Regions from separate parts of the Microbulbifer zhoushanensis genome, predicted to be linked through region 2. Evidence: riboswitches for the same ligand, from Rfam matches in the RefSeq annotation. Region 2 holds a riboswitch; the other holds the start of a gene.
What was found. A riboswitch is a leader RNA that binds a small molecule or an ion and turns the genes downstream of it on or off. The one in region 2 is predicted to bind molybdenum cofactor.
Positions count from the first base shown of each region.

Region 1: it holds a riboswitch for molybdenum cofactor, as region 2 does, so the genes downstream of both, moaA (GTP 3',8-cyclase MoaA) here and moaA (GTP 3',8-cyclase MoaA) in region 2, are expected to answer to the same signal.

Region 1 covers NZ_JAJSAO010000006.1:344,685-360,442, forward strand. The annotation lists gene infB (translation initiation factor IF-2) at 1-1,501, opposite strand, end outside; gene nusA (transcription termination factor NusA) at 1,622-3,124, opposite strand; gene rimP (ribosome maturation factor RimP) at 3,182-3,646, opposite strand; tRNA gene LVD10_RS14545 (tRNA-Met) at 3,909-3,985, opposite strand; gene LVD10_RS14550 (HesA/MoeB/ThiF family protein) at 4,241-5,005, opposite strand; gene LVD10_RS14555 (ATP-binding cassette domain-containing protein) at 5,058-6,194, opposite strand; gene modB (molybdate ABC transporter permease subunit) at 6,194-6,904, opposite strand; gene modA (molybdate ABC transporter substrate-binding protein) at 6,901-7,659, opposite strand; gene moaE (molybdopterin synthase catalytic subunit MoaE) at 7,650-8,117, opposite strand; gene moaD (molybdopterin converting factor subunit 1) at 8,119-8,364, opposite strand; gene moaC (cyclic pyranopterin monophosphate synthase MoaC) at 8,369-8,863, opposite strand; gene moaB (molybdenum cofactor biosynthesis protein B) at 8,868-9,410, opposite strand; gene mobA (molybdenum cofactor guanylyltransferase) at 9,388-10,053, opposite strand; gene moaA (GTP 3',8-cyclase MoaA) at 10,056-11,033, opposite strand; molybdenum cofactor riboswitch at 11,022-11,160, opposite strand; gene LVD10_RS14600 (alginate export family protein) at 11,326-12,534, opposite strand; gene LVD10_RS14605 (MFS transporter) at 12,679-13,980, opposite strand; gene LVD10_RS14610 (NarK family nitrate/nitrite MFS transporter) at 14,302-15,758, shown strand, end outside.
Region 2 covers NZ_JAJSAO010000003.1:26,815-42,572, reverse strand. The annotation lists gene LVD10_RS06450 (NarK family nitrate/nitrite MFS transporter) at 1-1,413, opposite strand, end outside; gene LVD10_RS06445 (CmpA/NrtA family ABC transporter substrate-binding protein) at 1,636-2,706, opposite strand; gene LVD10_RS06440 (ANTAR domain-containing response regulator) at 2,703-3,287, opposite strand; molybdenum cofactor riboswitch at 3,950-4,158, shown strand; gene moaA (GTP 3',8-cyclase MoaA) at 4,147-5,115, shown strand; gene mobA (molybdenum cofactor guanylyltransferase) at 5,118-5,792, shown strand; gene moaB (molybdenum cofactor biosynthesis protein B) at 5,785-6,315, shown strand; gene moaC (cyclic pyranopterin monophosphate synthase MoaC) at 6,320-6,838, shown strand; gene moaD (molybdopterin converting factor subunit 1) at 6,835-7,083, shown strand; gene moaE (molybdopterin synthase catalytic subunit MoaE) at 7,086-7,541, shown strand; gene LVD10_RS06405 (Re/Si-specific NAD(P)(+) transhydrogenase subunit alpha) at 8,015-9,565, shown strand; gene pntB (Re/Si-specific NAD(P)(+) transhydrogenase subunit beta) at 9,584-10,975, shown strand; gene LVD10_RS06395 (S41 family peptidase) at 11,036-12,634, shown strand; gene LVD10_RS06390 (hypothetical protein) at 12,634-13,038, shown strand; gene yhbY (ribosome assembly RNA-binding protein YhbY) at 13,049-13,351, opposite strand; gene rlmE (23S rRNA (uridine(2552)-2'-O)-methyltransferase RlmE) at 13,499-14,122, shown strand; gene ftsH (ATP-dependent zinc metalloprotease FtsH) at 14,425-15,758, shown strand, end outside.

The DNA.
Region 1 (15,758 bases), on a different contig from region 2:
TAGCCTGGGCACCGCGGGCGCGCATGGCGGTAAATGCGGCGTGGCCAGGGGTGTCGAGGAAGGCGACTTCGCCCTGGCTGGTCTGCACCCGGTAGGCACCGATATGCTGGGTGATACCACCGGCTTCACCGGAGGCCACCTTGGTCTTGCGGATGTAGTCCAGCAGCGAGGTCTTGCCGTGGTCCACGTGGCCCATCACGGTGACGACAGGGGCGCGGGAGACCTGTTCACCCTCGGCCTTCTCGACTTCAGCCACCAGGCTTTCCTCGAGCTCGTTCTCGGAACGCAGTACCACCTTGTGGCCGAGGTCCTCGACGATCAGGGTGGCGGTCTCGCGATCCAGGCTCTGGTTGATGGTGACCATCTCGCCCATTTTCATCAGGCGCTTGATGAGTTCGCCGGCCTTCATGTTCAACTGCTTGGCCAGTTCGCCGACGGTGATGGTTTCACCTAACTGTACTTCGTACACCTGTTTTCCCGTGGGCTTCTTGAACCCATGTGTGTTCTTGATCTTGAGCGTCGGGCGGGACAGGGAGCGCGTGCTGCGCTTCTCGCTTTCCGAATCCTCAAACGCTTCCAGTGCCTGCTCGTAGAGCGCGGTCTTGCTGGACTTCTTCGGGCCACCCTTGGCACCGCGACGACCGCGGCGCTTGCGCGGCTCGTCTTCCTCTTTCTCGGTGACGGTGGGGGTCGCCTCCAGCTTGCGACGCAGGGACGGCTTGACCGTTTCGGCCTTGGCCTTGCGCTCGCGCTCCTGCTTTTCCTGCTCGGCGCGCTGGCGCTCCTCCTCGAGGCGGGCCTTCTTCTCTTCCAGCTCCTGGGCCTTGAGTGCATCTGCCTCTTTGCGGCGCTCCATCGCGGCGATACGCATCGCTTCGATGTCGTCAACGTAAGTCGAGCGTGCCGGCGCGGGCTTGGCTTCCTCTGCTGGCTGGGGCTTTTCCTCGGCGGGCTCCGCTGCCTGCTCGGGCTCGGCCTCGGAAGCCGGTGCTTCTGCCTCTTGCTCCGGCGCAGCGGCCTCGGCTGCCTCCTGCTCGGCCGCTGCAGCTGCAGCCGCCGCCTCGGCTTCGACACGGGCCTTCTCGGCTTCCGCCTCGGCCTGCTCGGCGCGCACGCGTTCCTGCTCGGCCTGTTCCGCCAGTGCTTTCTCCAGCTCTGCCCGCTGCTCCTCGCGCTCCGCTTCCGCGGCCTGCTCGGCCTCGGGGCGCTTCACGTAGGTACGCTTCTTGCGCACTTCCACATTCACGGTCTTGCGGCCGGTGCCAGAGCCGGTTTTGAGCGTGGTGGTGGTCTTGCGCTTGAGGGTGATTTTGCGTGGCGCAGAAGTCTTCTGCTCCCCGTGACTGCTTTTCAGGAAGTTGAGCAGGACCTGTTTTTCCTCATCCGACACTACAGCATCGGCAGAGGTCTGGGGCAAACCCGCATCCTTCATCTGCTTCAGCAGACGTTCCTCGGTGGCACCAACCGATTTGGCGAGTTCGCTAACTGTTACTTCGGCCATTCTCTCTCCTAAAATTCGCTTGTCGGAGGGGTTTTATCTGGATTACCCGCAATTGTTACATGACAGCATTCCATAGGGCCCGCCAAGCGGACCCGGCTATTCTACTACCGTCGGGCTTCGTTACGCCTGCTCGCCGCTGTCGTCGGCAAACCAGGGCTCACGAGCCTTCATGATCAGGGCGGCAGCGCGCTCCTGGTCGACACCCTCAAAATCCAGCAGGTCATCCACAGCCTGTTCGGCCAGGTCTTCCATGCTGGCGATGCCGTTGCTCGCCATCTGGTAAGCCAACTGGCGGTCCATGCCATCCATGTTGAGCAGGTCTTCCTGCGGCTCGGCCGCATCCAGCTGCTCTTCGGAGGCCAGCGCCTGGGTCAGCAGCGCATCCTTGGCTCGGGCGCGCAGTTCCTCGGCGATTTCCTCGTCGAAGCCCTCGATACCCAGCATCTCCTCAATGGGTACATAGGCGACTTCCTCGAGGGTGGTGAAACCTTCTTCCACCAGTACACCGGCAACGTCTTCGTCGATATCCAGGCGCTCCATGAAGGTTTCCATGATACTGCCGGACTCGGCTTCCTGCTTCGCCTGCCACTCCTCAACGCTCATCACGTTGATCTGCCACTCGGTCAGCTCGGAGGCCAGCCGCACGTTCTGGCCGCTGCGGCCAATCGCCATGGCGAGGTTTTCCTCGGCCACCGCCACGTCCATGGAGCCGGCGTCCTCATCCACCACGATGGACTCGATCTCGGCAGGGGCCATGGCATTGATAACAAACTGGGCCGGGTTGTCGTCCCACAGGACGATATCCACGCGCTCTCCAGAGAGCTCGTTGGAAACCGCCTGTACGCGCGCACCGCGCATACCCACACAAGCGCCCACCGGGTCGATGCGACCGTCATTGGTGTTGACCGCGATTTTGGCGCGCAGGCCAGGGTCGCGGGCAGCGCCCTTGATTTCGATTACCTCCTCGGCGATTTCCGGCACTTCGATGCGGAACAGCTCGATCAGCATCTCCGGGCAGGAGCGGCTCAGCATCAGCTGCGGCCCGCGAGCTTCCGGCTGGATCTCCAACAGGATTGCGCGCACCCGGTCGCCCAGGCGGAAGATCTCACGACCCACCAGCTGGTCACGCGGCAGGCGGGCCTCCGCATTGTTGCCCAGGTCCACGGCGATAAAGTCCCGGGTCACCTTCTTCACGGTGCCGCTCACCAGGTCACCAACGCGATCGCGGTACTCTTCCACAACCTTGGCGCGCTCGGCTTCCCGCACTTTCTGCACGATTACCTGCTTGGCAGTCTGCGCGGCAATACGGCCAAACTCGACGTTCTCTACCTGTTCGCGGTAGACATCCCCGGCCTTCAGTTCCGGGTCTTTCTCATGTGCTTCTTCCAGGGTGAACTGGGTTCCCAGCTCAGCCAGGGTATCGTCATCCACGACTTCCCAGCTGCGGAAAGTCTCATAGTCGCCGGTCCTGCGATCGATGGCCACCTCAATGGTGGAGTCTTCGTCGTAGCGTTTTTTGGTGGCAGTTGCCAGGGCCACTTCAATCGCCTGGAAAATAATATCCCGGTCGACGCCCTTTTCGTTGGAAACCGCCTCGGCTACCAGCAAGATCTCTTTGTTCATGCAGCTGTGCCTCTAAATCGCCTGTGCGCAGGCGCCTACTAGAAAATGACTGAAAAGTTACTTGGTAAACTGGGGAACGATGTTGGCCCGCTCGATACTGTCGATCGGCAGCAGGTATTCGTTCTCGCCGTCGATACGCAACACCACTTCCTCGCCCTCGACACCGGCGAGCAGGCCGCGCCACTTGCGCTGGCCTTCCAGCGGCATACGCAGACGCACTTCAATCTGGTGGCCAACGAAACGTTCATACTGGTCCAGGCGGTAAAGCGGTCGATCCATTCCCGGCGAAGAAACCTCGAGGGTGTACTTGCCGCTGATGGGATCCTCCACATCCAGCACCGCACTGGCCTGGCGGCTGACCTTTTCACAGTCCTCCACCGCGATCCCGTCTTCGGAATCGATATAAATGCGCAACAATGCGTTGCGGCCATGGGTCTGGTACTCGATACCCCAGAGTTCGCAGCCCAGCGAGGCCACTACCGGACCCAGGAGTTCTTCCAGCTGTTCGCGCTTGGTCGCCATTCTATTCACCACACTCTTCGGCTAGCCGCCGGTCCCGGTTACCTGTGCGGTATCGGGTGGCCGGCCAGGCCGCCATAAAGCTGGAGCACACCGACGTACCCCACAAACAAAAAATGGGCTGGGAAGCCCGCCCCACGGTCCGAATGACAAACCGCGGCGCCTACTTCCGGCCCATTCGGAAACCGTATCTCGCAGATACGAAAAAGCCCCTGACCGGGGCTTCAAACGCGAAACGCCGGGTTGCGACCCAACGTTTCAAATTTGGTAGCGGGGGCAGGATTTGAACCTACGACCTTCGGGTTATGAGCCCGACGAGCTACCAGGCTGCTCCACCCCGCATCAACTCCGAGAAGCGAAGCCTGGTGCTCTCCGCTCCCCTGCGGCCAGTTGCCTAACCGCTCAAGAGGCTGCGCATTCTATGGGGACGGGGCCGCGGCGTCAACCCGTCCATGGCATTTAATTTCACCTTCCCCGGCGCATCCCGATTCCTATTATAGAACCAAATCGATAGAAGCAAATCCGGCCGGGGTTTCACCACTTCCACAGGCCCCATTGGTGCCCCATCGCTGCCCCCGGGCGCAGCGGGTGGGCACGTCATGCGCCTGCGGTCGCGCGCGCCTCACACGTACTGCAGCGTCGCGCGCCAAGGCCCAGGCTGCGCCATTCGAGGTATTCAGCCTCAAACACCTGCAGGGAATCCAGGCTGCCGAGGGGCAGGCCTACCAGCAACTTGATGGCCTCCAGCGCCTGGGCGCTGCCAACCACCCCCAGTGCCGGCCCAATCACGCCACTGGTCTCGCAATTGGCCAGCGGCGCGCGTTCCGCCTCTGGAAAGAGGCACGCATAACATGGTGAACCCTCCCGGCGAAAATCAAAACTCACCAGTTGGCCCGAGAATCCCTGCACCGAGGCCATGATGGCCGGTACCCCCAGCGCCCGACAGGCACGGTTGATACTGTGGCGGATTTCCATGTTATCAGTGCAGTCCAGCACCAGGTCGAAGGCAGGCAGGTGACCTGTGAGCCACCCCTCGTCCGCCATCACCGAGTGTGGGTGGATCCGGATTGCCGGGTTGGCGGCCTGCAGCTGCTGCGCGGCAACCAGCACTTTCGGCTTGTACAGGTGGTTGGCTTTGTAGAGTACCTGGCGCTGCAGGTTGGACAGCTCCACCTCGTCGCCATCCACCAGGTGCAGCTCGCCGACGCCCGCGGTGGCCAGGTACAGCGCCGCGGGACAACCGAGCCCGCCCATGCCCACAACCATGACCCTGGCCCCGGCCAGCTTTTCCTGCGCAGCCTCCCCCATCTGCGGCAGCATTATCTGGCGGCTGTAGCGGATACGTTCTTTATGACTGAGCATGTTTCACCAATCGATAAAATCACCGCCTGAAGACTCGGCGGCGATGCTGTTATCAGAGGCCGGTCAGGCTGCCGGCCTTGAACTGCGCAAAGTAGCGCCTGCCCACCTCCAGTTGCAGGCGCTCCCGCGACAGGCGCGAGATATCAGCGCAGAATGCCTGGCCGCAGGCTCCGAGTTCCAGGCGCACGCGCCCGTCCGCAACCGGCACCATGGCCAGCAACTCGGCCGGGAGGCAATTCAGGATACTGGAAAGGCCGGGGCGCTCGAGGCTCAGGCTGACATCTCCGGAACCGAGCAGGAAAGGGACGATATCCCCGGGCCGGTGGCACCCCACTACATTGTCCGCATAGAGCAGGACATCGCCGAGGGACAGGGTCAGCAGGCCCGCCTCGCAGGACTCGACCCGCGCCTCCAGGCGACTACAGCAGGAGTGTTCCGCGCTTTCGCCGGACGCCTGGAACCCGATCAACTCCCGGACGGCGACGGGTCCACGCAGTGCGGCCTCCTCCATCCACAGGCAGTGGCTGGCAAGCAGCTGGATTTCATTGAAATCGTGACTGGTCCAGATCACCAGTGCCGGGTTTCTGGCCCAGAAAGCTCTCAGCGCCGGGATCAGGCCACGGAGTACCTGTGACCGATCCACCGCGGACAGGGGCTCGTCGTAGAGCTGCACTGCAGCATTACTGAATAGCTGGCGTAAAAGTGCCACCCGCTGGGCCTCACCGCCAGAGAGCTGCTCAACCGGCTGCCCCAGTAACGGTGCGATCCCGAATGCCTCGATCAACCCCGCCCGCTCCTCGTGTGCCAGTCGACGGCGACTGTAGCGATGGGCCAGGGCCAGGTTGTCGGCAACGGTCTGCCCGGCAAACAGGCGTACATCCTGGAAGCCAAGCACCAGGTCGCGTTGGTGGGCAGCAAGTCCCCAGGTGCCTTCCTGCCAGCACATGCCGGCAAAGCTCACCCGGCCCGAACAGGCGCGCTGTCCGGCAAGCGCGGCCAGCAGGGTGCTCTTGCCGCTACCGGACGGACCGCTGAAGCCGAAGGTTCCCCTGGCCGGAAGGGCGAGCTGCCAGGGCGTCGTGGTATTCAGTGAGGTAACCAGCCCCTCGACGGCCAGCCCCCGCGTGCCGGTTTTCTCGCCGTACCCATGACGCGCCGCCGGACGCAGGAATGACAGTGCCAGATCCATCAGCCCAGCGCCCCCATTACAGGAACGTCCCGGTCTTTCACTACCGCGCTGCGCCCCAGCCAGCGGGCGACCAGTAACAGTGCCGTGGTGACCACTACCAGCAGGAGCGCCAGGCGGTGGGCCGCACCGTATTCCATCGCCTCCACATGCTGGTAGAGTGCAACCGATACTACCTGGGTCTCACCCGGAATGGCCCCGCCGATCATCAGCACCACGCCAAATTCCCCCAGGGTATGGGCAAAGGTCAGGGCGCAGGCGCTGATGATTGCCGGGCGGCTGGCCGGCAACAGCACCCGCAGCAATGCCGCCAGCGGCGGCATGCCGAGAGCCGCGGCGGCAGAGGTCAGCCGCCCGCCGTGCTGGCTGAAGGACACGAGTAGCGGCTGCACCATAAATGGCAGGGAGTAGATCACCGACGCTATCACCAGGCCGGTGAAGGAGAACACCAGCGGCTGTCCCAGCGCTTCCGCCAGCCAGCTTCCCGGCGCATAGTTCGGCGAAAGCACCAGCAGCAGGTAGAAGCCCAGTACTGTAGGCGGCAATACCAGCGGCAGGGTGATGATCACCTCCACCGCGTGGCGCCAGCGACTCTGCCAGTGACTCAGTTTCCACGCCAGCGGTACACCAATAACCAGTAACAGCGCTGTGGTTACTGCAGCGAGGCGCAGGGTCAGCCACAGCGCGCCCAGGTCGGCAATATCAAGATTCATAAGCCCTTCCCCGCCCCGGGGCCATAACCCAGGGCCACCAGTCGCTGGCGGGTGTCATCACTGGCCAGGAAGTCTGCCAGGGCCTCTGCCATTGAGGGACTACGAGCGTGCCTGAGCACCACCAGCTGCTGTTCAATCGGCTCATAAAGATCCTGCGGTATCAGCCAGACATTATTACGGCCGGCCGCGGTCATCTGGCTCGCGGCGACAAAGCCGAGTCGGGCGTGCCCGGATTCGAGCAGCATGAAAGCATGGCCGGCATTGTGGGCCCGCGCCAGCCGCGCGCCACCGGCCTCCCACAGCCCCAGCGACTGCAGCACCTGCCTGGCAGCGACCCCGAAGGGCGCCACCTCGGGATCGGCCAGCACCAGGGTATCCCGCCAGCGCCGCAGCAGCGCCTCCGATCCCCCCCCGGTATCCGGGAGCCACAGCGCCAGCAGGCCCCGCGCATAGGTGCGGCGGCTGCCCGGCACAATCCTGCCCTGCCGCTCCAGCAAGCCGGGGCGTTGCCGGTCGGCGGAAAGGAAGAGGTCAAACGGCGCGCCGTGCAGGGCCTGCTGGTAAAGCGCCCCGGAACTGCCGCTGGTCAGCACGACACGACAGCGGGTGGCGGCCTCGAATTCCGGCAACAGCGTTTCCAGGGCGGGACGGAAACTCGCGGCCACCGCCACCTTCAGCCGGCAGTCGTCGGCCCCGGCCGGGAGCGCGAGCGCGAGCAGCGCCCCCAGCACGGCCAGCGCACGTATCAGCCCCACTTTTCCAGCTCCGCCTGGTCACTGGCCCGGGCCTCGACCCAGCGCTCTTCCTCAGCACCGCAGGCCCGCCGAACGGTTTCGCGCTTCCAGAACGGCGCCTCGGTCTTGAGCCGGTCCATGATGTACTGGCAAGCCGCGAACGCCGCCTGGCGGTGGGGGCTGGTGACCCCGACAAAGACGATTTCGTCATTCACCTGCATGGGACCTACCCGGTGGACCAGGTTAACCCGCCCCAGGGGCCAGCGCCCGCGTGCATCTGCGACGATAGCCCGCAGGCTTTTCTCCGTCATGCCGGGGTAATGCTCCAGGGCCAGGCCGCCGACCGCACTGCCGGCATTGAAATCCCGCACCGAGCCGACAAACATCGCGCAGGCGCCATCGGCCGTATTCGCCTGCTGCAGGGCCGCGTATTCGGCGGCCACATCGAGGGGGGCCTCGCGTACATCGATGCGGTCCATATCAGCCTCCGGTCACCGGGGGAAAGAAGGCCACCTCGTCACCGGCGGCGACGGCTGCGTCGCTGTCTGCCAGTTCCTGGTTCACCGCCACCCGGATAGCATCGTCATCCAGGTGTTCCCGCCACTGGGGATACTTCTCGCAGAGGACTGCGCACAGCGAGCGCACAGTGCCGGAAAAGTCCTCGAGCCGCAGTTCACCCATACCGAGCTGCTGCCGAAGTCGCGCGAAGAACAGAACCTTGATCATGTCGTTACTCCTGCATGCCTGCATCAGCGAGCTGCCAGTGGCCCCGCTTGCCGCCGGTTTTCTCTGCCAGCCGGGTGGGCCCGATGACCATCGCCGGATCCACCGCCTTGCACATGTCGTATATCGTCAGCGCCGCCACCGAGGCCGAGGTCAGCGCTTCCATTTCGACACCCGTACGCCCGGCCAGTCGGCAAAATGCGGAGATGTCTACCCGATGATCCTCCGGGCACAACTCGAACTCCACGGCCACCTTGGTCAGCGCCAGCGGATGGCACAGAGGAATCAGGTCCGCGGTGCGCTTGGCTGCCTGGATGCCGGCGATGCGCGCCACCGCCAGCACGTCCCCCTTGCGGTGGGCGCCCTCGCTCAACAGTGCAAATGCGTCCGCACTCATGGTTACGCTGCTTTGCGCCCGCGCACTGCGGTCGGTGATCTCCTTGGCCGTGACATCGACCATGCTGGCCTCGCCGCGCTCGTTCAGGTGGGTCAGGTGGCTCATGGCATTATCCCCGGGTCGCACAGTTCTGGCGCTGGAAATCCACGTGCGGCACGAAGTTGCACGGCCGGTGACGCGCGTCCAGCTGCTGCTCCAGTATGCCCTCCCAGGCGGTGCGGCAGGCGCCGGTGGAACCCGGCATGCAGCACACCAGGGTACGGTTGGCGAGCCCCGCCAGGGCCCGCGACTGGACCGTCGAGCTGCCGATATCCCCCAGGGAGATATGCCGGAACAGCTCGCCGAAACCGTCCACCGTTTTGTCGAACAGGGGCTGCAGTGCCTCCGGCGTGGAATCCCGCTCGGTGAAGCCGGTACCGCCAGTCACCAGGACCACCTGCACCTGCGGATCGGCGATCCACGCGGAAACCACCGCGCGCAGCTGGTAGACGTCATCCGGGATTATCCGCCGGTCGGCCAGCTGGTGACCGGCCCCCTGCAGAACCTCGCGCAGGTAACCGCCGGAGGTATCGGTCTCTTCGGTGCGGGTGTCCGAAACGGTCAGCACCGCGATATTGAGCGGGATGAATTCAGTGGAAGCGTGTCCGGCCATTGTTCAGTACTCTCTCGGAAAATTGGTATCGGGAATTTCTTTTCGGGCACCCGACTTCAGCCACTGGATGCACGAACCGGGCGCTGCCCGGCAGTGCGCTACCTGGCAGGGCGTAGTAGTCCGCCGGCGTATTGACGTTGTGGCACCAGTCGCCCGCGCCCGGCAGGGAAAGAGCCCCCAGGTGCCGCAGCAGCGCACCCACGGCATTGGGCGCATCCCCTTCCACCGCGCGCTGCAGGTAGGCCCGGCACCCGGTGTCCAGCGGCAGCCACAGCGGGAAGAAATAGTCGCCGAAGTAGCTGGCGCGGCCGCTCTCGACGCCGGCATGCAGCAAACGGGCTAGCGCTCCTGCCGGGAGCAGCGGCATGTCGACGGGGATCACCAGCGCCGCTGGCGCTTTGGTGGCACTGGCAACAGCGTGCAGTCCCCCCAGCGGTCCCCGGCCGGGGACCAGGTCGGGGACACCGCCGGGCCGGGCACCACTTACAACCACCTGGGCCAGGGGCAGCTCACGCAGCAGCGCACAGGCGTGGTCGAGGAAGGTGCGGTTACCGGCAGTGGGCAGCAGGGCCTTGTCCCGCCCCATGCGGCTGGAGCGCCCGCCCGCCAGCACCACGCCGATGCTCTGTTGTGTAGTTGCCATGTTCATCCCCCCAGCATTGCCAGGTTGCGGGTGGCGCCGGTCAGTCCGCGCTGCAGCTCGTGACCCGCGCTCTTGCCGCCAATCAGTTCACGGATATGGTCGGCCAGGGCCTCCGCATCGCCGGCGGCGATCTCCCGGCGCAGGTCGAAGCCCGCGTCGGCGAACAGGCACAGGTGCAGCTTGCCCTGCGCAGACATGCGCAGCCGGTTGCAGCTCGCGCAGAAATCACTGCTATAGGGGGTGATCAGGCCGACACGGCCGGCGTAATCCGGGTGGTAATACTCCCGGGCCGGACCCGCATCCCGAGCGCGCACCACCTGCTGCCAACCGTCCTGTACAAGTCGGGACTCAATATCTGTGCCAGAGACATGGTTGCTGGCAAAGAACTCACGGTTGTCGCCGGTGCGCATCAGTTCGATAAAGCGCAGGGTCACCGGCATCTGCCGGACCCAGTCCAGGAACTGGTCGAAACCGGCGAGGTTGTGCTGACGCAGGAGGACGGCATTGACCTTGGTCTGGATACCCAGCTCCAGGGCGCGGTCGATCCCGGCCAGGGCCTTCTCGAGGCGGTCGTGACCGGTAATCCGCTGGAATTGCGCGGGATCCAGGCTGTCCACGCTCACGTTCAACTGGTCGAGCCCGGCCGCATGCCAACCGTCTATCTGGGATGGCAGGCGATAGCCATTGGTGGTGATTGCCACGCGACGGATGCCATCGCAGTCATGCACTGCCGCAATGAGTGAGTCGAGGTCGCGGCGCAGGGAGGGCTCGCCGCCGGTGAGGCGCACCTTTTCGGTACCGAGCGAGGCAAAGGCGCGGACGACGGTGTCAACTTCCGCCACGGAGAGGGGGTTTTCACCCTCGAGCGATCGCCCACAGCCAATCCCGTCGGGCAGGCAGTAATTGCAGCGGAAGTTGCAGATGTCGGTCACGGACAGGCGCAGGTAATAAAACCGGCGGCCATAGCTATCTTGTAACATTAAACGCCTTTCCAAAGTCGGGAGGCCACCCGGTTTCCCGTGTGACCCTGGTGGCCTTTCCGGCCACGGTCCCGGCACCTTGCGGCTGAGGCCGTGTAGGCAGCGGGACTCGGTGTTTAAACTGTTGCCAGTGTACCAGCGCGACAGGTTTCTGCTTGGGGCAAAGGTGGTACTCCTCCCGGGGCAAGTACGTTTCGATAATCGACGATAGCGGGGTTCCGTACCCGGACGCCCGGGGGCAACAGTAAAAAAAGCCCCGACGCCTGGCCGGGGAAACGGTTTCCTGTTGTTATCAGAAGCTGGCGGTGAGCATCAGCCAGATTTTGTCAGTATCCACGCCGTACTCATCGGCACTGTAGGTCGCGTACTTCACCAGTGCGGAGAGCTGGTCATTGATCTTGCGGCCGTAGCTGACATCCCACTCTTCGCCATAATCCAGGGACGAGGCGTTAGCGCCAAAGTTGTGATAGGTCACTCCGAAATTTCCACCGGCGAGTTTCGCACTGGCCCCGACATACAAATCCTCGATCCCGTCGGCCGGTGTCGCCAGGAACTTGTCGGCGAAGCCCTGGAACTTGTGCAGGGTGGCAAGCGGCGTGGTGAAGGCCGCTCCGTCATCGCTGCCGAGCACCTCGTAGCCTATTTTCGGCTGCACCGGGCCGATGCTGGCGGCCACTTCGGCGAGGTAGTATTCCGCTCTGTACTCGAGGGTGCTGTCGCCGGTCTCGGACTGGGTGGCGTAGCTCAACCGGGTTGAGACAGGCCCGAATGCACCCTCGTACCGCACGCCGATAGTACGGCTCGAGGCGTTGACCACCGTGTCCAGGTCCAGCTCGTAGAGAAACGCCGTCAGCTTATGGGATTCGTTTACCGGGTAGGCGGCGTGAAGCAGCTGGATAGCGCCCCGGAAGTCGGAATTGACGCTGTCCTCGCCAAAAATCCGGTTGACGTTGTATATGTAGCTGTAATCGAGCTGGAAACTGTCAGGCTGGCCATACTGGAAACGGTAACCATCGTAAGTCTGCTCGTTCTGGCGCCAGCCCACCCCACCGACAAATCTCTGGTCATCGAGGTTGATGCGCTGCCGGCCGGCGGTGGCTATGGAGGACTTGCCGCGGTACTGCAGGTAGGCCTGGTTGACTTCAGTCCCGGAGGGATCAGCAACCACCGGGTAGAGGGCGTTGCCATTGGTAGTGGAATTGTAATCGCCATCGCCGATCACTGAGACATCATCAAATTCAAGCAGGCTGGAAAATCCGTGGTAAGCCGCACTCTCCCAGGTCAGGCGCGACCTGAGGGTGGAGGCGATGGCATTTTCCTCCAGGTTTTCCTGATCGACGCCCTCGACCCGGTAACGCAGGTTGAGCCCCACGCTTCCGGAACCCAGGGCGTCTGCCATCGAGGTCGCGCCGCTATCCTCCTCTGCCGCATGCACTGCCAGGCTGCTGCAAGCACCCAGAACTAGAACGCCCATTAATTTCGGTAGATATTGCGTATTCATCCGCTTTTCCTATGCGATTGGGTGATCGGGATCGGGAGCAAGTTACACCCCTTTGCGCACCGGGAAAATCCACCGCTTTTTCACCCCCTGAAATTTCCTACCACCCACTCGCCCCACCGGTTACCACCAAATCGGTAAGCGGAGTCATTCTACGGAAAGAGCCCCTCCGGTGCCGGTATCGTCGTGAAGGAAGTTATGCTGCCGCGCGAACTGCAGTCGTTGCTGATAACGCTCTCTCTGGATCGCCAGGTACATCACCACCATGCACAGTGCGAGCACTCCGTAGAGCAGCATAAAGGCCGCACTGTGAATACCCACTAAATCCTGCGCCATACCAAACATGACTGGTAGCGTGAAGCCGCCAAAGGCGCCGATAGTCGCCACGGTCCCCCCGACACTGCCCATATGCCCGGGAAAGTTGTCATGGAGCGCCTTGTATACCGAGGCGCGTCCGAAGCCCTGGGCTATACCGATCACCAGCAGCAGCAGGGTGAACAATTCGATACTCACTTCAATACTGAGCTCCACATCCCTTTCAACCCCATGGATTGTCATGCTGGTCGGCGGGTAGCTCAGGAAGAACAGGCATACCAGGCAGGTCCAGAAGACACTCCAGTTCACCGTGCGGGCACCGTAGCGGTCGGCAAACCAGCCTCCCAGCGCCCGCACAGAACTCGACAGGGCCACGAACACCAGGGTCAGGGCCATGGCAGTGGTCAGGGATACCTCGTAGACAGAAAGGTAGTAGTGCGGCAGCCACAGCAGCAATGCCAGGAAACTACCAAACACAAAGTAGTAATAAAGCCCGTAACGCCAGACCCTCAGTTGGCGCAACGGCTGCAATTGCTGCGCCAGGTTGCTCGCCCGCCGGCGCTGCATATAGCGGGTCTCCTCCGGTGCGGCCACTGCGAACAGGACTACCATCACCAGCAGGCCCATCCCATAAAGCGGGCCTATCCAGTCTCGCCCGGCCCAGCTCTCTATGGCCGGGGCCAGCGCCAGGGTAATCGCCGCGCCGGCGTTACCGGCACCAAAGATACCCATGGCTGTTCCCTGCTGCCTGCGCTCGAACCAGGGATTGATATAGCGAATGCCCAGCACGAAAGAGACACCGGAAATCCCCAGCCACAGGCCGGCGAGCAGATGCCCCGGAAAAGTGCTGATGGTCGGCAGCAGGACCAGCACCGGTAGCAGCAACAGCATCTGGACCAGGATCAGTTTCTTTGCGGAAAAACGCTCCACCAGCAGCCCGGCCGGGAACCTCAGTAACGCCCCGGTGAAAATCGGGGCCGCAAGCAGCACGCCGAACTCGGTCGCCGAGAGCTGGAACTGCTCCCGCAACTCGACACCGAGAACGGCATAGAGGATCCATACCGAGAAATTGGCCGCAAACATGGCCGTGGCGAGAACAAGTACGCGTCCCGCCAGTTGCTGTGAGTATTGCATTACCGGGCTCCGTTGTTTTCCCCATTTTACGGCAACTGTTTCCCGGCCTGCGTATTTCCGGGGGGCGATCTGCAGTGTTACCTCCAAAAATATCCTGCAAATGGAAGAGGCAAGCACTGCTACCACCTTGGTGGTAAAACAGCGCCCGCTCGCGTTGTTTACCGGCGAGACGCCCTAGCCCATAGGGGTAAGTTATCGGAAAATTGCCCGGATTTTCCCGCGTGCCTACCCCCTTTGTCCGCTTCCTCTCTGGCACCACTCCCATACCATCGGGGCCAGACCCACTTAACCAACGATTCCCGTCACGCCGGAGATATAACCATGAGTGAATCGAGCGGCCTCAATCTACTGAATTGGGGCGATCCCAAGATAAAAACACTGCACATTACCTGGTTCGCGTTTTTCCTGAGCTTCGTGGTGTGGTTCTCCCACGCACCGTTGTTGGTCTTCATCAAGGAGGCCTTCGACCTCTCCAGCCAACAGGTCAAGGCCCTGCTCATCCTTAACGTGGCACTCACGATTCCCGCCCGCATTATTATCGGCATGCTCGTCGACAAATTCGGGCCGCGGCATGTTTACAGTGGCCTGCTGATAATCTCGTCACTGATCTGCCTCGGTTTCGCCACGGCAGACAGTTATGAATCACTGGCACTGTTCCGCTTCCTGCTCGGCTTTGTCGGTGCCGGTTTTGTTATCGGTATCCGCATGGTGGGTGAATGGTTCCCCGCCAGGCAGGTGGGCCTTGCCGAGGGCATCTATGGGGGCTGGGGCAACTTCGGCTCCGCCGCCGGCGCTATGAGCCTGCCGACTATCGCGCTACTGTTTGGCGGTGACGACGGCTGGCGCTACGCGCTGGGCCTGACCGGGATAATCGCCGGTACTTACGGCTTCATCTATTACCACATTGCCCGCAATACACCGAAAGGCTCTACCTACTTCAAGCCGAAAAAGAGCGGTGGCCTAGAAGTGACCAGTATGCGGGACCTCTACTTTTATCTGCTGATGAACGTGCCCATGTACCTGGCACTGGGCGCGCTGGCCTATAAACTCTCCCCCGCCGGGGTGGCACTGCTGAGCCAGCAGGCCACTTATGCCATGTGGGGACTGCTGGCGGTGCTGTTTGCGCTGCAGACCAGGATGATCTGGCACGTGAACAGCGAACACCTTAAAGATGGTGTACCGGAGCTGGAGAAATACAGTTTCAAGCAGGTGGCCATTCTCGACCTGGCCTACTTCGTCACCTTCGGCTCCGAACTGGCGGTGGTCTCCATGCTGCCGCTGTTTTTTCTCGAGACGTTCGAGGGCCTGAGCCCGGTCAAGGCGGGCCTGCTGGCTTCCGGCTTCGCGTTCATGAATCTTGTGGCGCGGCCCACCGGCGGCTATTTCAGTGACAAGATCGGCCGCCGTCGCAGCCTGATGTTCCTGGTAGGCGGCCTGGCCGTCGGCTACCTGGTGCTGAGCCAGATCCACGGTGGCTGGTGGATTCCCGCCGCGGTGGCGGCCACCATGATGTGCTCCTTCTTCGTACAGGCCGGTGAGGGTGCCGTATTCGCCATCGTGCCCCTGGTGAAGCGCCGCATGACCGGGCAGATCGCGGGGATGGCCGGTGCCTATGGTAACGTGGGGGCCGTCACCTTCCTTACCGTCCTGTCCTTTGTCAGCTACAGCCAGTTCTTCCTGGTCATTGCTGGCGCAGCCGCGGTGATCTTTTTTGCCTGCGCCTTCCTCGACGAGCCTAAAGGCAAGATTGCGGAAGTACTGCCCGATGGCACCGTGCA
Region 2 (15,758 bases):
CCCCTGCGGTTCCTCCATCAGCAGGAGCACGGCAAAGCCCACCAGCGCGGTGGCGGCAATCACCAGGAAGAAGGCCTCGTAGGAAACCAGGCTCAATACCGTCAGGTAAAACACTGCCCCCACATTGCCGTAAGCGCCTGTCATGCCGGCAATCTGCCCGGTAAGGCGCCGCTGGATCAGGGGCACCACGGCGAAGACCGCACCCTCACCGGCCTGCACGAAAAAGGAACAGCCCATGGCGGCGGCCACGGCCAGTAGCAGTGGCCAGGTGCTGTCGATCTGGCTCATCGCCAGGTAACCCGCCATCAGGCCCAGTACCAGGACCTGGAGCGTGGCCCGGCGACCGAACCTGTCACTGAAAAGGCCGCCCACCGGGCGGGACACCAGGTTCATGAAGGCGTATCCGGAGGCCAGCAGCCCGGCCCGCACCGGGTCGAGGCTGAAGGTTTCGGAAAAAAACAGCGGTAGCATGGAGACTACCGCCAACTCAGAGCCAAAGGTGGCGAAATAGAGCAGGTTGAGGATCGCGACCTGCTTGAACTGGTATCGATGCGCGGGCGCCGGTGGTGTCTGCAGTACCTCGCGGTTGATTTCCCAGCAGCGGCGGGCGTCCAGGACATAGAGGAGTACCAGCGCCGTATAGACCAGGCTGGCCCAGGTTCCGTCCAGCAAGGCTACCCCCGCGGGGGATAGCTTCCAGGTGAGCAGGGCCAGGGCGGCGTACAGCGGCAGTTTCATCACCAGCAGCAGGGCAAAGTCGCCGCGGCTGGTGACCTCCATGCCGCCCATCCTGCGCGGCTTGAAGTAAGTCGATCCCTTGGGGGTGTCGGTCACACTGCGGTAGTACACAAAGCTGTATCCCAGCGCGAGTACGCCGGTGAGGCCGATTGCGTAGCGCCAGCCATCATCACCGCCGAACAGGAGGGCAATCGTGGGCAGGGTTATGGCTGCCGCCGCCGAGCCGAAATTACCCCAGCCGCCGTAGATTCCCTCAGCCGTGCCCAGCTGTCGGGCCGGGAACCATTCGGAAACCATGCGGATCCCCACCACAAAGCCAGCGCCGATAAAACCGAGGAGCAGGCGGCCCAGGGCCGCCTGTACGAAGCTGTCAGCGAGGGCGAAAATAAAACAGGGAATGCTGCCAACTGCCAGCAGTATGGAGTAGGTCAAGCGTGGGCCATAGCGGTCGGTGAGCATTCCGATCACGATACGCGCGGGAATGGTCAGTGCCACGTTCAGTATCAGCAGCGTCTTTACCTGCCCGGGGCTTAACGACAGGCTGTCGGAGATTGCCATCAGCAGGGGCGCGTGGTTAAACCAGGCAAAAAAACTGATGAAAAATGCCACCCAGGTGAGGTGGAGAATCCGTATATTCCCGCGGAATGAAAACAGGTTCAGTGATTGGCTGGACATGGTTGCTTCCTCTTATCGCTGTGCAATGCGGGCATGCCGGTCGATATCCTCTGGTCTCGATGGCACACCGCGCGCGGCCGCGGGCATAAAAAAAGCCCACGGGTGCAGCCTTGGCTGCGGCCGGTGGACTTCGTTGTCCAGGTTTCTAGTTTTCTCTGTGAGCGGCATTCGCCGCTTTAATTTCCTGGTGCCGGTGCAATTTGCCGGGCACGCTGTCCGGGTTCAGTGCTTGCCGAGATAATCCAGCACCTGCTGGTACAGCTCCTCGCGGAAAGCCCCGGCAGCTTGCGGGGACACCGGTGAGAACTTGCCGCATAGCTCCAGCAGTTGCGTTGCCTTTTCCCGGGTCGGGCGCCCGCAGTCGCTGTCGGTGTGCGCAAACAGGTGCCAGCCGGGATTGGCTGCCGGGGGCTGGCCATGTTGACAGTGCAGCTGGTCATTCAGTGAGGGGGCCAGGCTGTCGGCATCCAGGTCCAGGTAGTGTTGTTGCGCGAGCAGCGCCACCGCATCACGTCGCTGGGCGCGGTCGCCAAGCCAGGTGCAGGCCTGCAGCAATGCGGCGCGCAGGGCCAGGTGCGTCTGTGGGTGCCTGGTGTGCCAGCCCGCAGTAACGGCAAGCACTTTCTCCGGCATGGCCGGCAGCAGGGCATTGCAGGCTGCCACGATTACGCCCAGTCCCCGTTGTGCGGCAATGGTGTTCCAGGGTTCACCCACGCAGTAACCATCGATATCACCCCGCTGCAGTGCCGTTACCATCTGTTCCGGCGGCAGGATATGTAGCTGCAGGTCCCGGTCGGGATCGATACCGGCCAGGCGTAGCCAGTGGCGCAGCTGTAGCGTGTGGCTGGAGTGGGGATAAACCGTCGCCAGTTTCAGTGGCGGGGCCGACGCGGGCTGTGCATGCAGGTAGTCCCGCAGTGCCGCACCGGTGGTGCTGCTATCGCCCCCACCGTTGCCCAGTCCGAGTGACTCGAAAAGGTTCTGCGAAAGCGTAATGGCGTTGCCGTTGCAACTCAGGATCAGGCCGGTCAGTAGTTGCTCCTCGCACTGGGGCAGGGCCTGTGACAGGGTCAGCGGCATGGGGGCGAGCATGGCTGCACCATCGGCGACGCCGCTGATCAGGCGATCACGCAGAGTCGCCCAGGAGGTTTCCCGCTGCAGTTCCACTGTCAGGCCAAACCGGGCAAAAAATCCCTCCTCCTGCGCTACTACCAGCGGCGCGCTGTCGGTCAGCCGCAGGTACAGCAGTTTGATATGTCGCTTTTCCAGGTGCAGTGGTGAGGCTGGGGTCATGACTGGGACTGTAAGTGGTTAATGATCTGTTCCGCCACCGCGAGCATGGTGGAGTTGCTGTTCATGGCCAGGTTGCGCAGGGTCTTGTGAGCCGCCTGTTCATCGAGGTTTTTCCTTGCCATCAGCAGGCCCTTGGCACGCTCGATGGTCTTGCGTTCATGCAGTTGTTGCTGGGTCCGCTCCAGGGATGCGCGCAACTGCTGGTAGCTGCGAAACTGCGCCATGGCGATCTCGATCGCCGGTGTCACGCGTTCGGCACTCAGTCCCTCGGCCATATAGGCACTGACTCCGGCCTCCACAGCACTGGTAATAAAGTCAGCGCCCCCGCGGGCGGAGAACATGGCCACCGGGGTGGGGTTCTGTCGATTGATGATCGACAGGCTCTCCAGGATATCCCGGTCTGGTGACTCAATATCGATCAGGACAATATCCGGACGATGGTTATCCACCTGTTGCAGCAGGCCGGCAGCACTATTCAGGTGCACGAGCAGGCGGTAACCGGCAGCGCGGAGCTGCCGGCAGACCATTTCTGCTCGTTCTGGCTGGTCGTCGACCAGCATGATGCCAAGGGGGTCGTTCATTGGACCTGCTGTTGTCTCACCGTCTTGTCGCTTGAGTCTTTCTGGTTCCGGGTGTCACTGGTTAAATCGGTGCAAGCGCAGTGCCAGACCGCACCGGCTGTTACTGCGGGAGGCTGGGCCGGGCAGGCACCCACAAAAAAGCCCGGCGATAAATCCTGTTATCGCCGGGCCCCGTTGCCTGTGGTATTGGCAATCAAGAATCATACCAATTAGGGCAAAGCACTAAATGCCATGGTCCGTGCGTGAAGCCCCGTGCTATTTTGGGTATTGGCCCGGGGCAGTTTGCGCCGTTTTGGTGCCAGCCTGCCTGCAAAGTGTTTTTTTGGTGCGAGCCGTCCGGTATGGCGCGTGCGGTGACCCGGGAGTGGGCACTCGCAGATGCGCGCCGGGGATACCGTAACAGGCAAGTTCGCTTTGTGCGGGTATTGGGGCGCCACTCGGCTGGCCGGGCCTGGCCGATCTATGGCATAAAGCTTGCGTGCTATGGATCGGGTGGCTGCCTGTGGAATTGCCGGCACCCCGTGAATTCGCCGGGAGAGGTAAATCGAAGAAACCGGATATTTCCTTTTGTTGGGAATATTTACTTCGGGAGCGCCTTTTCCGGAAACAGAAACAATCCTGACAGGAGAGAGCGTCCCGAGCAGGACAATAAAACCACTGATACCGATCACAAACACCGAGCCCGTTTCCCTAAGTCCGGCCCAGCCCATGAGTACCGGGGCTGGATAGGGGAGTCGGGCCGTGGCCACCAGTTGGCGGAACTTCCACACTGGCCGGGCCACCAGGGTCGGCGGAGAAATCCTCCGGCCTCCCGAGAGCCTGCAATCCCTGCGGGCTCGCTGACTTGGAAAGGCGTTTGATGCTTACAGACAACCATGGGCGCAGGTTCTATTACCTGCGGCTGTCCGTCACAGATGTCTGCAACTTCCGTTGCGACTATTGCCTGCCCGAAGGGTACCAGGCGACGGACAATTCCCCCCACCTGGGCACTGCGGAGATATCGACCGTGGTGCGCGCGTTTGCCAGCCTCGGTACGCAGAAAGTGCGGCTGACCGGGGGTGAGCCCTCCCTGCGTGCAGACCTCCCGGAAATCATTGCCGCCACCAAGGCCACCCCGGGTATCCGCCGGGTCGCGGTGACCAGCAACGGCTACAAGCTGCCACGGGTGATCGGCCAGTGGTGTGACGCCGGCCTCGACCAGCTGAATATCAGCATCGACACGCTGGACCCGGCGGAGTTTGCCGATTTTACCGGGCATGACTGCCTGCCGAGGGTACTGCGCGGTATCGAGCAGGCCCGGGCGCTGGGGCTTGAAGTAAAGGTGAACGCCATGTTGCTGCAGGGCGGCGCCGACCGGCGCCTGCGTGAGTTCCTGGGCTGGCTGCGGCATACGCCGGTGACATTGCGGTTTATCGAGTTGATGCGCACCGGTGACAATCGCGAGTTTTTTGCCAGCAACCATATTCGTGGTGACGCCGTGGAGCGGGAACTGGTGCGGGATGGCTGGCAACTGGTAGAGCGGCCACGGGATGCCGGGCCTGCCCGCGAATATCGTCACCCGGATTACCTCGGCCGTATCGGTTTTATTACCCCGTATAGCGAAGATTTCTGCGATAGCTGCAATCGGCTGCGGGTGTCCGCCCAGGGCCGCCTGCACCTGTGCCTGTTCGCCGAGCACGGCATTGACCTCTATCCCGAAATTGCTGCCGGCGACAGTGCTGCCCTTGCGGAGAGGATCCGCCGGGAAATCGGTGCCAAGGAACCGAGCCACTACCTGCAGCAGGAACAGGTCGGCGCAACCCGTAACCTGTCAATGCTGGGGGGCTGATCGTGGCCGATACACGTACCAGTATTATCTGCCCCGTGGTGCTGGCTGGCGGAGGGTCCCGTCGCATGGGGCAGGACAAGGCGGCGATGGTGCTGCCCGGCGGAGAAACGCTGTTAGAGCGTGCGGTGGGGCATCTGGAGGAGTTGCGCCGGCAGTTTCCCGCTCGCTGGCTGGCTACCAGGGTCAGTGGGGCAGCCTGGGGCGGGGTGGCGGATATCGGTTCGTCGCGGGGACCGGTCAGTGGGCTGCATGCGATTGCCGAGGATCTGGCCGGGGTGCTGGAACCGGCCGCTGGGGGCGCGGGACCGCCGGCAATCCTCGCTGTCCCCGTCGACATGCCGCTGTTGACAGTGGCCCCGCTGGCAGCCCTGTGCCGTGCAGGTGTTGGGAACGGTGCCCGTGCACTCTGTTATGAGCGCCTGTGGCTGCCGCTGTGGCTGCGCCTCGACGATAACGCCCGGGATTACCTGCGGGATGTCTCCGCCGGCCGGGGGGACGCCTCCCTGCGACAGCTGGTTCACCAGCTCGGCGGTACAGAGTTACCGGTGGGGGAGAGTGGCTGGCAAATGAATGTTAATTGCCCGGCTGAATTCAGCCGGCTGCTGCGTATCCTGGGATCTCCGCAAACAGGGATCCCCGGCCGTGGGCGAGAATTACAGGAGAGTATCCATGACTGATCACACCAACGAAACTACCGCAACGGTACCCGTGCCGCTCAATGTGGCAGTGCTGACCGTATCTGATACCCGCACCGGGGACACGGATACCTCGGGCCAGTACCTGGCCGAGGTACTGCGCGCCGCAGGCCATAACCTGATGGAGCGAAAGATCGTCCCGGATGATGTCTACCAGTTGCGGGCCCAGGTTTCCCTGTGGATAGCGGATCCCGCCGTCCAGGTGGTGCTAACCACTGGTGGTACCGGTTTCAGTGGTCGCGACTCCACCCCGGAGGCCCTGCAGCCGTTGTTCGACAAGCAGGTTGAGGGGTTCGGGGAACTGTTCCGTGCAGTGTCGCTGCAGGAGATCGGTTCCTCCACAATCCAGTCCCGCGCACTGGCGGGCCTGGCCAATAACACACTGGTGTGCTGTGTGCCTGGTTCCACCGGTGCCTGCCGTACCGCGTGGGAGCAGATACTCTGCCAGCAGCTGGATTCCAATTTCCGGCCCTGCAACTTTGTAACGCACCTGCAGCGAGGGTAAGCGCATGGAATTGACGCACCTGAACCAGCGCGGTGAAGCCAGCATGGTCGACGTCACTGACAAGTCGGTAACCGACCGGGGCGCCCGTGCCGCTGCAGAAGTACGCATGAGTGAGGCGGCCTTTCGGCAGCTGGCGGAGGGTAATAACCGCAAGGGTGACGTGCTCTCGGTGGCACGCATTGCCGGCATCCAGGCGGCGAAAAAAACCGCCGACCTGATTCCCCTGTGTCATCCGCTGGCGCTGAGCAAGGTCCAGGTGGAGTTTGCGTTGGACCCGGATCATTGCTCTGTCCGTATCCGCAGCTTCTGCCGGCTGGCGGGGCGCACCGGGGTGGAAATGGAAGCCCTGACCGCAGCATCGATGGCGGCACTGACCATTTATGATATGTGCAAAGCGGTCGATCCGGCCATTGCCATCGGCAATATCCACCTGCTGGAGAAATCCGGGGGCAAACATGGACACTGGACGTCACCACAGGGTGATGCGGAACCCGGACTGGCAACCGCGGAGGAGCACTGGTGATTCGCATACTTTTTTTTGCCAGCCTGCGGGAAGAGCTGGGTTGCGAGCAGCTGGAGCTTCCCGTGGCTGGCATGGGTGACATCAGCCAGGTCAGGGCAGCCCTGCAGCAGCGCGGGGAAAAGTGGGCGGTCGCGCTCGGCCGCGGGAACCTGCAGGTGGCCCTCAACCAGGCCCTGGCCGGGGACTCGAGCACGGTGAAAGCCGGGGACGAAGTGGCTTTCTTCCCACCGGTGACCGGGGGGTGACGGTGTCGGTTGAAGTCAGGGTACAGGAGCACGAATTTGATACCGGCGCCGAGTTCGGGCTCTTGCGTGCGGACAATCACAGTGACGGCGCCACGACGATATTCGTCGGTTCGGTGCGTGATTTCACCAGCGGGGACCCGGTCACGGCACTGGCACTGGAGTACTACCCGGGAATGACGGAGAAGGTACTGGCGGATATCGGGCAGCGTGCGCTGGAACGCTGGTCCCTGGGGCGGGTGCGGATCCTGCATCGGGTGGGCCAACTGGTTCCCGGTGACGATATTGTATTTGTGGGGGTGACCGCCCCCCACCGCCAGTCGGCCCTGGATGCATGTGGCTATATCATCGACCTGCTAAAGACCGAAGCACCTTTCTGGAAAAAGGAAAGTGGCAGCGGTAGGGCGCGGTGGGTGGAATCTCGTGCCAGTGATCACGAGGCCCTGGAGAAGTGGCGCTGACAAATTGGCTGTAATGGAATGGCAAGAAATGATAGAAAGCTCGCCAATGGCACCTGAATGTGAGGCTACCGTTGCGTCGTAAATGACGCCATTTCTGCAGCAAAGAAAGCGGCGGGTATATTTTCCCAGCCAGTTTTTCAACCTTAGGAATAATCGCTATACCCTTGTTGACTGGGGAAAATACCGCTTTTGCCAGTAGGGTAGAGGCGATTATGGCGTTGAATATCAATTGCAATGATTGATTCTGGTAGTGGTTTTTCCCATAACCCTTTTTTTATGGCCACTATTGATCCCGTTGATACCGGGCTTCAGTCTCTTTTGTTTTCATAAATTTCCCCCCGTGGTTAGAATCGATTCCAGCGATGTCCCCAGGCAGGCCATTTGGTTACCCATGGAACTGCATTTCGTGTGTGCCACGGCGAGCCAGCTGGTCGACCTGGTGTTTTCATAACAATGACAGAGGGAGTAACGCGTTGATCATAGCCATACCAAAAGAATCCGCTCCGGGGGAGGCGCGGGTTGCGGCCACGCCGGAGAGCGTGCGGCGCATGCAGGATCTGGGTTTTTCCGTCGTTATCGAGAAAGGGGCTGGCGCTGCCGCAAGCTTTGCAGACGAAGCTTACCGGGAGGCTGGTGCGGAAATCCGTGAGGACGCCGCGGCCTGCCTGAAAGATGCGGGCCTGGTGTTCAAGGTCCAGGCGCCCACCGATGAAGAAATAGAGTTGATTCCCTCTGGCGCTACCCTGGTCGCATTCCTCAAGCCGGCTCAGAGTGAAGAGTTGCTGGAGAAGCTTGCGGCAAAGAATATCAATGCCCTGGCGGTGGAGTCGGTACCGCGTATCTCCCGCGCGCAGAAAATGGATGCGCTGAGCTCCATGGCAAATATCGCCGGTTACCGGGCTGTGATCGAGGCGGCGCATAACTTCGGGCGCTTCTTTACCGGCCAGATCACCGCTGCCGGTAAAATCCCGCCGGCCAAGGTGCTGGTGATCGGTGCCGGTGTCGCGGGCCTGTCCGCGATTGGTACCGCCAAAAGTATGGGCGCCATGGTCCGTGCGTTCGATACCCGTGCAGAAGTGCGCGAGCAGGTAGAATCCATGGGTGCCGATTTCCTTACTGTGGAGATCGAAGAGGAGGGTTCTGGCCAGGGTGGCTATGCCAAGGAAATGTCCCAGGCATTTATCGATGCCGAGATGGCCCTGTTCCGTGAGCAGGCGAAAGAAGTGGATATTGTTATCACCACCGCCCTGATCCCGGGCAAGCCGGCACCGAAATTATGGCTGGCGGACATGGTCGACAGCATGCCGGAGGGCTCTGTCGTGGTGGACCTCGCCGCGGAAATGGGTGGCAACTGCGATTACACCGAAAAAGACGAAAAGGTGGTGAAAAGCGGTGTAACCATCATCGGTTACACCAACCTGCCGAGCCGGGCCGCCACCCAGTCCTCAAAGCTTTACTCCACCAACCTGACCCACCTGCTGGCTGAGCTGGCGCCAGAGAAGGATGGCGAGATCAATATCGATTTCGAGGATGAAGTGATTCGCGGTGCCACGGTGGTTCGCGAAGGGGAAATTACCTGGCCACCACCCGCTCCCAAGGTTTCTGTGCAGCCCAAGCCTGCCCCGGAAAAGTCCGCGGAAGCCGCACCGAAACCGGAAGCCAAGGCGCCGAAGAAAACGTCGCCGCTGTCGATCCTGGCCTTCTGGGCCATTGCCGGGGCCCTGCTGCTCTGGCTTGGTCGGGTGGCTCCAGCTGACTTTGTCTCGCACTTTACGGTTTTTGTGCTGGCCATTTTCGTCGGCTGGCAGGTGATCTGGAATGTTACCCATGCCCTGCACACACCCCTGATGAGTGTTACCAATGCCATTTCCGGCATTGTCGTTGTCGGTGCGCTGTTGCAGGTGGGGGCTACGGGCTCGGGCCTGGTGACATTGCTGGCGTTCGTTGCAGTGCTCGTGGCCAGCATCAATATCTTTGGTGGGTTCTTTGTTACCTACCGCATGCTGAAAATGTTTCGGCGTTAACTGGAGAGGAGAATAACAATGAACGGTATGATTTCGATGGCGTATCTCTTCTCCGCGGTGATGTTTATTCTCAGTCTCGGCGGGCTGTCCAGTCACGAGACCGCGCGGCGGGGCAATATCTACGGCATGGTGGGTATGGCGGTGGCAATCATTGCCACTATCGCGGGTATCGTCTCCGGCGCCTACTGGATGGTGGCTATTGCCATGGCCGTCGGCGCGGTGATCGGTATCTTCCTGGCGCGGCGAGTGGCCATGACCCAGATGCCGCAGATGGTGGCATTGCTGCACAGCTTCGTGGGCCTGGCCGCGGTACTGATCGGCTGGGGAGGCTTCCTGGACCCGCGCCTGAACCTGACTGGTGCCGAGCACATCGTGCACAACACCGAGATCTTCCTGGGGATCTTTATCGGTGCGATTACCCTCACCGGTTCACTGGTGGCATTCGGCAAGCTGCAGGGAATCGTCAGCGGCAAGCCGCTGATGCTGCCGGCGCGGCACTGGCTCAACCTGGCGGCAATACTGGCCTGCCTGTTCCTCGGCTGGCTGTTTATTCCCGCAGACCTGGGTGCCGGCACTGTCCTTAACCTGCTGATCATGACGGCCATTGCCCTGCTGCTGGGTATCCACCTGATCGCGGCGATCGGTGGCGCGGATATGCCGGTGGTGATCTCGATGCTCAACAGCTATTCCGGCTGGGCTGCGGCTGCCACCGGTTTTATGCTGAGCAATGACCTGTTAATCGTGGTGGGCGCGCTGGTCGGCTCCTCCGGTGCCATCCTCAGTTACATCATGTGCCGGGGAATGAACCGCTCCTTTATCAGTGTGATCCTGGGTGGTTTCGGCTCTGACGGCGGTGAAGTGGGCGATGGCGAGGTCGACGGTGAAGTGGTAGAGACCAGCTTCGATGAAGTGGCGGATGACCTGGATGCGGCAGACAGCATTATTATCGTTCCGGGCTTTGGCATGGCCGTGGCCCATGCGCAGCAGGCGGTCAGTGACCTGACTGAAAAGCTGCGGCAGAAGGGCAAGACTGTTCGTTTCGGCATCCACCCTGTGGCGGGGCGCCTGCCCGGTCATATGAACGTACTGCTGGCAGAGGCCAACGTGCCGTATGACATCGTCCTGGAAATGGATGAAATCAATGGCGACTTTCCCGATACCGATCTGGTGCTGGTAATCGGCGCCAATGACACGGTGAACCCGGATGCGGTGGAAAAGCCCGGCTCGCCGATTGCCGGCATGCCAGTACTGGAGTGCTGGAAGGCGGGCAAAGTGGTAATTCTGAAACGTTCCATGGCCTCGGGTTATGCCGGGGTGGCCAATCCGCTGTTCTACAAGGAAAATGCCCGTATGCTGTTTGGCGATGCGAAAGACAGCCTGCAGACGGTACTGGGCAAGCTTTCCAGCTGATTCCAGGTGAACGGGTGGCTCTGCCACCCGGCTGGCAGAAAAACTGAGCGAACAACAATAATGCAATTCTCCAACGCCCCCTCGCTGGCCGGCCTGTCCCGGTCACTTCTTTTCAGCCTGGCCTGCCTGGCCGGCGGTTGCAGTGGCGGTGGGGGAGGGGGTTCCTCTTCCCCCGGGCCGGCCGCGGTCGATGGCGGAAGTGATGATGGCAGCACCTGGGAGCCCGGAGTCTTCCTGCCTGCCGACACTTATGCCAGCCGCTGTGAGTCGCCCCGGGCCGGCAGTGACTTCCCGGATGTCCAGGGTACGGCGCTGGATGAGAAGAACTGGCTGCGCTCCTGGAGCAACGACCTGTACCTGTGGTACGACGAGATCGAGGACCGTGACCCGGCCGACTTCGGCGTGCTGGAGTACTTCGACCTGCTCGTTACCAATGAGGTGACCGACAGTGGTGCCCGAAAGGATAACTTTCATTTTTACCTGTCCACCGAGGAGTGGGTAGCGCAGTCCCAGTCGGGTGTCTTCCTGGGCTATGGCCTGCAGTGGGCCGTACTGGAATCGCGTCCTCCGCGGGAGGTGTTGATCGCCTATACGGAGCAGGAGGGACAACCGGCAGGCGCCGAGCGTGGTGCCCGGGTGCTGGAGGTTGACGGTGTCGACCTGGTTAACGCCGATGACGATGCCGGTATCGAGGCGCTGAATGCCGGCCTGTTTCCGGAGAATGCCGGTGAGGAGCACGACTTCACGCTCGAGTATGTGGACGGTAGCGTGCAAACCATCACCCTGACCGCGGGCGCCTACGCGACGGATCCGGTGCAGTTCGTAAAGGTGGAAGAGGCGGCGCTGGGGCGCAAGGTCGGCTATTTGCTGTTCAATGACCATATCGCTATCGCCGAGAAGCAGCTGGTTGAGGCGGTGGAATACCTGGACGCCCAGGCTGTCGACGAGTTGGTTCTGGACCTGCGCTACAACGGCGGTGGCCTGCTTACCATGGCGAGCCAGCTGGCCTACATGATCGCCGGGGAAGTGCCCACGACCGGCATGACGTTCGAGCAGATGGTGTTCAACGACAAGCACCCGGAGATCAACCCGGTCTCCGGCCAGCCCCTGGATCCGCTGCCATTCATCGATGTCACCGGCAGCGGCGGTGAGCTGCCCCAGGGGCAGCCACTTCCGTCCCTGGACCTTCCGCGAGTGTATGTCCTTACCGGTGGCGCCACCTGTTCAGCCAGTGAGGCGATTATCAATGGGCTGCGAGGTGTGGATGTCCAGGTGGTGCAGATCGGCGAGCGGACCTGCGGCAAGCCCTATGGCTTCTACCCCACTGATAACTGCGGTACCACCTACTTCACCATCCAGTTCACCGGCGTGAACGCCAAGGGGTTTGGCGAGTACTCGGATGGCTTCGTCCCCAATGGTTCCGGCAGTGCCGGCGTGACGGGATGCACCGTTGCCGATGATTTTGCCAGCCCGCTGGGCGACCCCTCTGAGGCGCGCTTCGCCACTGCCCTCAATTACATCGAGACCGGTAGCTGCAGTGGAAGCCTCGCGTCTGGTACTTCCAGTGTGGTGAGCCAGGATGTGCGACTGCAGGGATCCGGCGGCCAGAGCGTCTTCAAGTCCATGTGGCGGGAAAACCGTATTCTGGGGGGGATGTGATGATGTGCCTCCTCTCCTCACGGCTCTCCCTGGCCGGCCTGCTGCTGGTGGCTGGGATAACCGGCTGCAATTCCTCCCCGGCCCAGGGTGGTGACGTGCCGGCGGTGCGCACGGGGATAAGCGAGGCTGGTAACGCCGAGTTACAGCGGGCGGTGAGTGAGGCCCTGGGCGGGGTGCCGGTGACGCTGTCGGAAACTGCATTTACCGACAGCAGCCTGCTGGTCATCGAGCGCAATCCGCCGCGGAGCCTGGACCAGCCCCATCTCGGTGGGCGCGAAATGTCTCAGCCTGTCCGATTCCGGTTGTCGCTGGGAGATGGCCACTGCTGGCTGCAGCGCCTGCCCGGGGGCGACCGCCGCCAGCTGGCGGCGGTCAATTGTGTGCCCGAGGAGCCGGCCCGGTAGGAAGGGGGAATCAGCGGAGCAGGTTCGAGGTGCGGGCCTTGGGTTTCTCGGCCGCCCGGAAGATCAGTGCGATCTTGCCAATCTCCTGCACCAGTTCTGCGCCACTCTGCTGGCAGAGCTCGGTGATGACCTGGTGGCGGAGGTCGCGGTCAGCCACCATCAACTTGACCTTGATCAGCTCGTGATCCTCCAGGGCCCGGTTGATCTCTTCCATCACGCCTTCACTCAGTCCCTTGCCGGCGACGGTCACGACCGGCTTGAGGTTGTGGCCAAGGCTGCGCAGGGATTTTTTACGCTCGGCAGTTAAAGGCATACAATACTCCATTACCACTGGGTATCCATTCTGGATACCGATTGTAGGAGCGGCCCCGGGCCGCGATCGGTGTCGGGTCAGCGGACCCGCGATCGCAGCCCGGGGCCGCTCCTGCGAAAGCTGTTTAGATACCAGGCATTGTAACCGATGGGCCGATCCAAAAGCAGCCACCGCTGGCTGCGCGAACATTTCAATGACCCCTATGTCAAACAATCGCAGAAGGAGGGCTACCGCTCCCGGGCAAGCTATAAGCTGCAGGAACTGCAGAAGAAAGACCGCCTGTTCAAGCCCGGGATGACGGTTGTGGATCTCGGCGCCGCGCCGGGTGGATGGTCGCAGGTTGCGATGGAACTGGTGGGTCACAAGGGCCGCGTGCTGGCCTCGGACATCCTCCCCATGGACCCGATCGCTGGGGTGGATTTCGTCCAGGGTGATTTCACCGAGGAAGCCGTGCTCAATACTTTGCTGGAGCATATGGGCGATGCCAGGGCCGACCTTGTGATTTCCGATATGGCCCCCAATATGAGTGGGGTGAGGGACGTCGACCAGCCGGCGGCCATGTACCTGGTGGAATTGGCCGTGGATATGGCGCGCGAGGTGCTGAAACCCGGTGGCGCATTCGTGGCCAAGGTCTTCCAGGGCGAGGGGTTTGACCAGCTGATCCGGGACCTGCGGGCCAGCTACAGCAGTGTCGTGACCCGTAAGCCCGGGGCCTCACGCCCCCGGTCGCGCGAGGTCTATGTGGTGGCGCGAGGCTTCAAGGGCGGCTGATTGCCGGAGAGGCCCGCGCTTCCCTGGAAATGCGATAGGAAAAGCGCTGCGTGACCGGCTGGTCCCTTCTGCCACATGCCCAGTCTGTGGTATAAGCGGACCCTGTGGTGGCGCAGCGGAACACGCGGTCAACATGCCTATCATACCTATACTGGTGTGACTGGATCTGGTGGCACTGCAATCAGTGTGGGCAGTGCGACTGCCGGCCGGCGAGTGCCGGCCCCGGGATTGAGCCCGGCGGGTCAGCCGGACCCGTGCGGAGGCAGTTTAAGTAAAGCAAGAGGGTGATCCCTTTGAACGATATGGCAAAGAACCTTGTACTGTGGCTGATCATCGCGGCGGTGCTGCTGATGGTGTTCCAGAACTTCAAGCCGCAGTCCAGGGATGAGTCCCTCAGCTACTCCGAATTTGTGAGCGACGTGCAGGCCGGGCAGGTGGAGAGCGTGGTCGTCGATGGCCTCGTGATTACCGGCGAGCGCGCTGATGGCAAGCGCTTCAAGACGATCCAGCCGCAGATCATCGATAACGAGCTCACCAACGAGCTGGTCCGCAACGACGTGAAATTCGTCGGTCGCGAGCCGGAATCCCCCAGCATCTGGCAGCAGCTGCTGGTGGCCAGTTTCCCGATCCTGATCATTATTGCCGTGTTCATGTTCTTTATGCGGCAGATGCAGGGCGGAGCCGGTGGCCGGTCCGGTCCCATGGCGTTCGGCAAGAGCAAGGCCCGCCTGCTGGGCGAGGACCAGATCAAGACCACTTTCGCCGATGTGGCCGGTGTGGACGAGGCCAAGGAAGACGTGCAGGAACTGGTGGAGTTCCTGCGTGATCCCACCAAGTTCCAGCGCCTGGGTGGCGCGATTCCCCGTGGCGTGCTGATGGCCGGCCCTCCCGGCACCGGTAAGACGCTGCTGGCCAAGGCCATCGCCGGCGAGGCCAAGGTGCCGTTCTTCTCCATTTCCGGTTCCGATTTTGTGGAGATGTTCGTGGGCGTGGGTGCCTCGCGGGTGCGGGACATGTTCGAGCAGGCCAAGAAGCAGGCTCCATGTATCATCTTTATCGATGAGATCGACGCCGTGGGCCGCCATCGCGGCGCCGGTGTCGGCGGTGGCCACGACGAGCGCGAGCAGACCCTGAACCAGCTGCTGGTGGAAATGGACGGCTTCGAGGGCAATGAGGGCGTAATCGTAATTGCCGCCACCAACCGCCCGGATGTGCTTGACCATGCACTGCTGCGCCCGGGACGCTTCGACCGCCAGGTGTTCGTTGGCCTGCCGGATATCCGCGGCCGTGAGCAGATCCTGAAGGTCCATATGCGCAAGGTGCCGGTGGCCGACACGGTTTCCGCTCAGACCATTGCGCGCGGTACCCCGGGTTTCTCCGGTGCCGACCTGGCCAACCTGGTCAATGAGGCCGCCCTGTTCGCGGCCCGAGCCAACCGTCGCACCGTGACCATGGAAGAGTTCGAGCGCGCCCGGGACAAGATCATGATGGGCGCCGAGCGCAAGTCCATGGTGATGAGCGAGAAAGAGAAGGTGAACACCGCATACCACGAGGCCGGCCACGCCATTATCGGTCGCCTGGTGCCGGAGCATGACCCGGTACACAAGGTCACTATCATTCCCCGCGGCCGGGCCCT